DNA from 2 places in the Achromobacter sp. NCFB-sbj8-Ac1-l genome. Region 1 is predicted to be linked to the other one. Evidence: predicted binding sites of a transcription regulator. Region 1 holds the regulator's gene; the other holds the start of a gene.
The links. The regulator LexA, encoded in region 1, represses DNA repair genes until DNA is damaged. The targets are predictions, from matches to a motif close to ACTGTATNNNNATACAGT.

Region 1 (3,407 bases):
AATCGACAAGCTGGGCATGGATTTCCGTGGCGATCCCTCGTCGGCGCTGCTCGAAGTGCTGGATCCTGAACAGAACCACACGTTCCAGGACCACTACATCGAGGTTGACTTCGATCTGTCCGACGTCATGTTCGTGGCGACCAGCAACACGCTGAACATTCCGCCGGCGCTGCTGGACCGCATGGAAGTGATCCGCCTGTCGGGTTACACCGAGGAAGAAAAGATCCACATCGCCCGCGACCATCTGCTGCCCAAGCTGATGAAGAACAACGGCGTGAAGGATACCGAGCTTACCGTCGACGACAGCGCCTTGCGCGACATCGTGCGCTACTACACCCGCGAAGCCGGTGTGCGTGCGCTCGAGCGCGAAGTGGGCAAGATCTGCCGCAAAGTCATCAAGCAATTGCTGACCCAGACCGATCGTGCCAAGGCCGAAGGCAAGACCCTCGAGGTCAAGCCGGTCAATGTCACGGGCGACAACCTGAGCGACTACCTCGGCGTGCGCCGCTACACCTTCGGCATGGCCGAAAAGGAAAACCAGATCGGTCAAGTGACCGGCCTGGCCTGGACGGAAGTCGGTGGCGACCTGCTCACGATCGAAGTGGCGGACATGCCCGGCAAGGGCGTGATCCAACGCACCGGTTCGCTGGGCGACGTGATGAAGGAATCGGTCGAAGCGGCTCGTACGGTGGTGCGCTCACGCGCCCGTCGCTTGGGCTTTGCAGACAGCGTGTTCGAGAAGCATGACATGCACGTGCACGTGCCGGAAGGCGCGACGCCCAAGGACGGTCCGTCTGCGGGTATTGCGATCACCACGGCCATGGTGTCGGCGCTGTCGCGCATCCCGGTGCGCGCCGATGTCGCCATGACGGGCGAAATCACGTTGCGTGGCGAAGTCCTGCCGATCGGCGGCTTGAAGGAAAAGCTGTTGGCCGCTCACCGCGGTGGCATCAAGACGGTCTTGATCCCGGAAGAAAACGTCAAGGATTTGGCGGAGATCCCGGACAACGTCAAGAACCATCTCGAGATCGTGCCGGTGCGCTGGATCGACAAGGTGCTGGAACTGGCCCTGGAACGCCTGCCCGAGCCGCTGGCCGAAGACGAGGCGGTGAAGGAACCGCTGGTGGCCAAGCCGGCCGAGCCTGGCTCGACGGACCCGGTGCTCAAGCACTGATGCTGGCCCGAGAGGCGCTGCTTGCGGCGCCTTCAACAAGAAACCCCGCCTTGGCGGGGTTTCTTTTTTAGGCTTGGCTGCACTGCGGCGTGTCTCGGCGACGCTGGCCGGGCGGGAGCCGTATAGAGAACCTGGAACGGCCTGCGAGGCCAGCCAAGCGCGGTTCAGTGGTGCATCAATGCAGTGCGTGGGTGCGGATCAGGCCGACCGCGATGCCTTCGAGCGCGAATTCCTGGTCGGCTTCGACCACGATGGTGTCGAAGTCGGGGTTTTCGGGCAGCAGTTCGATACGGCCGTGCTGGCGCTGCAGGCGCTTGACGGTGACGTCGTCGCCCAGGCGGGCCACCACGATCTGGCCGTTGCGGGCTTCGGAGGCCTTCTTGACGGCGAGCAGGTCGCCTTCGAGGATGCCGGCATCGCGCATGCTCATGCCGCGCACCTTGAGCAGGTAGTCGGGTGCCTGGGCGAACAGGCTGGAGTCGACGCCGATTTCGCGTTCGACGTGTTCGGCGGCCAGGATGGGGCTGCCGGCGGCCACCCGGCCTACCAACGGCAGCAGCAGCTGCGCCAGGCCTGGCAGGGGCAGGGCGGCTTGCGTCGGGGCGGCCGAGGCGTCTTTCAGGCGGATGCCGCGCGAGGCGCCGGCCGTGAGCTCAATGGCGCCTTTGCGGGCCAGGGCCTTGAGATGGTCTTCGGCCGCGTTGGGCGAGCGAAATCCCAGGGCCAAGGCAATTTCGGCGCGGGTGGGCGGAAAGCCCGTGCGCGCGACGGTTTGCCGGATGAGGTCCAGGATTTGCTGTTGACGATCAGTGAGTTTGCTGGCCATGGCGATGATCCGTTTGGGGTCGGACTGTACATATATACAGCAGCATTCTGGGGGACATAACGCAAAAAAGCAAGCGGGTGTCGAGCGCCAGGGCAAGAGACCCATAAATCGCGGGCAATGAAAACGGGACCCGAAGGTCCCGTCTGGCTGGTGCCGGCAGTGCGAGGCGCTTTACAGCACCGCGGCGATGCCCTTGGCGACCTGGTCGATGTTGCCGCTGTTCAGGGCGGCAACGCAGATGCGGCCGCTGGAGACGGCATAGACGCCATGCTCTTCGCGCAGGCGGTCGACCTGGGCCGAGGTCAGGCCCGAGTACGAGAACATGCCGCGTTGCTGCAGCACGAAGCTGAAGTCCTGCTTGCCGCCGTGTTCCTTGATTTTCTCGACCAGTTGCTTGCGCATCAGGCGGATACGGTCGCGCATGGCGCCGAGTTCCTGTTCCCACATGGCGAACAGTTCAGGCGTGTTCAGCACCGTCGAGACGATCGTGCCGCCGTGGGTGGGCGGGTTGGAATAGTTGGTGCGGATGACGCGCTTGAGCTGGCTCAGGACGCGGGTGGCCTGGTCTTTGCTGCCGGCCACGACGGTCAGGGCGCCGACGCGCTCGCCGTACAGCGAGAACGACTTCGAGAACGACGAGCTGATGAACATGGTCATGTTCAGGTCGGCGAACAGGCGCACGACGGCGGCATCTTCCTTGAGGCCTTCGCCGAAACCCTGGTAGGCGATGTCCAGGAACGGGACCAGGTTGTTTTCCTTCACGACGGCGGCGATCTGCTGCCATTGTTCGAAGGTGGGGTCCACGCCCGTGGGGTTGTGGCAGCAAGCGTGCAGCACGACGACGGTCTGGGCCGGCGCGGCCTTCAGGGCGGCCAGCATGCCATCGAAATTCAGGCCACGGGTGGCGGCATCGTAGTAGGCGTAGGTGCCGACTTCGAAGCCGGCGCGTTCGAACAGCGCGCGGTGGTTTTCCCAGCTGGGGTCGCTGATCAGGACCTTGGCGGTCGGCAGCAGCTGGCGCAGGAAGTCGGCGCCGATCTTGAGGGCGCCGGTGCCGCCCAGGGCCTGGGTGGTGAGGACGCGGCCTTCGGTCACCAGGGGGGAATCCTTGCCGATCAGCAGGGCTTGCGCGCCCTGGTTGTAGCCGGCGATGCCCTCGATCGGCAGATAGCCGCGGGCAGCAGCGGCTTCGATGCGGGCGATTTCGGCCTTGCGCACCGCGCCCAGCAGGGGAATCCGGCCCTGGTCGTCGTAGTACACGCCAACGCCCAGGTTGACTTTACCGGGGCGGGTATCCGCGTTGTATTGTTCGTTCAGACCAAGAATGGGGTCGCGCGGCGCGAGTTCGACGGAATCGAAAAGGGTGCTCATGGGACTCTGCTGAGGGTGAGTGGACGCAGTGGGAAG
Region 2 (3,407 bases), 540 kb from region 1:
AGGCCGGCACGCGGCAGGGCGCGCAGGTCGGCCAGCGTGTGGCAGCCGATGTCGTGCAGCCAGTCCAGGCGCGGCTGCGCCTGCGGCAACAAGGCCACGGGCAGGGCGTCCAGGCGGCGCGCCAGCGTGGGCAACGCCAGGGTGCGGCGCAGCCGGGCGCGCCCCGGACGGTGGGCCAGCAGCCAGGCGCCGGCCGCCGTGGGCGCCATGCCCAGCGAGACGCGCAGGTCCAGCGCGCCCAGCGTGGCGGCCACGCGCCGATGCAGGGCCCGCGGCCCGCGAAAGAACAGCAGGCTGGCGCCCACGTTGAGCAGGATGGTGTCGTCGTCGGCCAGGGCGACTTCGGGGGTGTATTGCAGCAGCGCCAGGGCCGCGCCTTGCAGGGTGTCGGCTTCGGCCAGGGGTTCGCGCGTCAGCAGGTCGACGTCGGGCGCGATGGCGGCCGCGCCGCCGCGGCGCATGCCGGGGCGCACCCCGGCCCGATGGGCGGCGGGGGTGAGGGCGGCCACGCGTTCCTGGTCGAGGACCGCGCAGGCCTGGTCTTCATGCGGCCAGTGCGGGCGCAGGGCGTCCAGCGGCAGGCAGCGCAGGTAGGCGGCGATCCAGAGGCGCATGGCGGGAAGGCGTAAGGGCGCCGGGCTCGAGGCCCACGTACAGCGGGGTGTCGCAGACCGGCCCCCGGCGCTTGAGAATATGGACGGACAACCCACCCGCGGCGGGCGCAAGCGCCAGGCGCAAGGGGGCGGGGGTGGGGTTTTGCGCCGCGCTGGCCGGGCGCAGGGCGACAAAGAGCAGGTCGCTGGCCTGGGCGGCCAGGTGCAGGCGACGCAGGGATTCGGGGCGCACGTGGGGCAGCCAGCACAGCAGCGCGCCGCAACTGCCGTTTTTAAGGATCTGTTCGGCGGCCCAGAGGGCATCCAGGGGTTTTTCGGGGGCCACCCACAGCAGTTGCCGGGGATCGAGCCGCCAGCTCATCCAGCTGGCGATATGCGGGGCATGCGGCGGCTGCACCAGCGCAATGGCGCGGCGGGTTTCAAGCTGCGCCAGGGCCGGCCGCAGCAGGCGGATTTCGCCGATGCCGGGCTGCGGGGTAAGCAGTTCGATCAGCGAACCCAGCGGCCAGCCGCCATCGGGCAGCTCGGCCGACAGGGCGGCATGGCCGGTGGGCAGGCTGCGGGCGGCGCCCCGGGCAAGCTGGGTAGCGCGCCACACGGCGGGGTGGATGTGTTCTGGAGACTGCATGGCGGGCGGACGACCCGGTTTTCCTGGGGTTTGGCGTAGGTGTTGCTGTATGAATATACAGTATTTTACCCCAGCGGCAAGTAGCGGAAAGTGTCCGAAAAATGCACCGATGTGGTGCATTTGAGATGGGTCCAAGGGTATCGTGACTGGCCCTGACAACCCCAGTCAGGGGCAGGCCGTGCGATTTGGCACAGGCAATTTTTTTGGGGCAGGGCGTGCTGGCTGCGCGCCCGTTGGCTAACCAGGTAGATCAGATGGCATCACAACTTCAATGCTTGCACGGCGGCATCATGACGCAAGCACTTTCGGTCCGGCCCGCCCAGGACGAAAAGCGTGACCGGCAGACCCAGGAAGCGTTAACCGACGTTGAGGGTGGCCGCGTTGTCGATCACCAGGCCGTGCAAGCCTGGGCGGATAATCTCGGCACGGGTCAGCCCCGCGAGAACCGCTGATCTCAGGAACGCACCGCCACCGCCGGCTCATCCTGCCCAATCCCCGCCGCGCGATCGGCTTCCAGGCCGTAGAACTGCATGTCCTCGTAGCGGATCCAGTGCGACTTGCGTACCAGCCGGTGGCCGATCCAGAACGCCAGGAACAACGGAATCGCCAGGTAGGTCGAGGCCACGCCGATCCAGTCGATGCGCTCGTCCAGAAAGGCCTGGTAGTTCTGGCCCAGCGTGACCAGCAGGCACAGCACGAAGGCCAATAGCGGGCCGAACGGGAACAGGCCGGCCTTGTAGGGCAGGTTGGCCGTGTCGTAGCCGTGCTTGATGTAGCCCTGGCGGAAGCGGTAATGGCTGACCGCGATGCTCAGCCAGACGATGAATTCGGTCATGCCCGCGAAGTTGAGCAGCCAGATGTAGACCGCCTTGGGGCTGTAGACCACGCTGAACATGCACAGGCAGGCAAGCGCGGTGGTGGCCAGCAGCGCGTATAGCGGCACGCCGCTGCGCGTCAGGCGCCTGAAGAGGGCCGGCGCCTGGCCTTCGACGGCCATGTTGAACAGCATGCGCGTGGCGGCGTACATGCCGGAATTGCCGGCCGACAGCACCGACGTCAGGATCACCGCGTTCATCACGGTGGCCGCCGACAGCAGCCCGGCGTGCTGGAACACCAGCGTGAACGGGCTGACGGCCACGTCCGCGACTTCGTTGCGCAGCAGTTGCGGGTCGGTGTAGGGGATGAGCAGGCCGATGATCAGGATGGCCAGCACGTAGAACAGCAGGATGCGCCAGAACACATGGTTGATGGCGCGCGGCACGTTGCGGCGCGGGTTTTCGGATTCGCCGGCCGCCACCGCCACCAGTTCGGTGCCCTGGAACGAATAGGCCACCACCATGGCCACGCCCACCCAGGTGGCGGCGTTGCCCACGAAGGGCGCGTCGCCCACCGACCAGTTGCGCACGCCCACCGGCGCGTCGCTGTGGATGATGCCCGCCAGCATGGCCACGCCCAGCACGATGAAGCACAGGACGGCGACCACCTTGATGATGGCGAACCAGTATTCGGCCTCGCCGAAGCTGCGCGCCGAAAAGGCGTTCAGCCCGAAAGTCAGGGACAGGAACAGGATGCTCCAGATCCATCCAGGCGTATCGGGAAACCAGTACGCCATGACCAGTTGGGCGGCCACCACGTCCACCGCCACCACCGTGGCCCAGCTGAGCCAGAAGTTCCAGCCCAGCGCGAAGCCGAAGCCGCCGTCGACATAGCGGGACGCATAGGTGCAGAACGAGCCCGACACGGGCATGAAGGTGGCCAGCTCGCCCAGGCTGGTCATGATGAAATAGACCATCAGGCCGATCAGCAGATAGACCATCAGCGCGCCGCCGGGGCCCGCCTGCGCGATGGCGGCGCCGGACGCGATGAACAGGCCGGTGCCGATGGCGCCGCCCAGGGCTATCATGGTCAGGTGGCGTGCCTTGAGCACGCGGTGCAACTGGTTTTGGCCGGCCGGAGGATTTCCCGAGTCTGTCGTCGGTGTTTTCATGGAATGCGTCGAAATGCGTATGGCGCGCATTTTACAATGGGCCTATCCAGTGCCTTTGCGGAGCCGTTACATGGCTGCTTCTCCCCCGATTTCCCGCTCGCTTGAATTCTTGCCCGAGCCCGGCACCGATGTGCGCCAGCTGTTCATCCTGCTGCACGGCGTGGGCGGCTCGCCCGAC

Region 2: imuA (translesion DNA synthesis-associated protein ImuA) is a predicted target of LexA. The motif match lies at 1,287-1,304, and genes of this name have one in related genera.

What each region holds. Positions count from the first base shown of each region.
Region 1 covers NZ_CP199812.1:3,971,795-3,975,201, reverse strand. The annotation lists gene lon (endopeptidase La) at 1-1,174, shown strand, start outside; gene lexA (transcriptional repressor LexA) at 1,350-2,000, opposite strand; gene ACUDP5_RS18110 (aspartate/tyrosine/aromatic aminotransferase) at 2,172-3,371, opposite strand.
Region 2 covers NZ_CP199812.1:3,431,635-3,435,041, reverse strand. The annotation lists gene ACUDP5_RS15740 (Y-family DNA polymerase) at 1-614, opposite strand, end outside; gene imuA (translesion DNA synthesis-associated protein ImuA) at 544-1,242, opposite strand; gene ACUDP5_RS15730 (hypothetical protein) at 1,533-1,694, shown strand; gene ACUDP5_RS15725 (amino acid permease) at 1,697-3,244, opposite strand; gene ypfH (esterase) at 3,300-3,407, shown strand, end outside.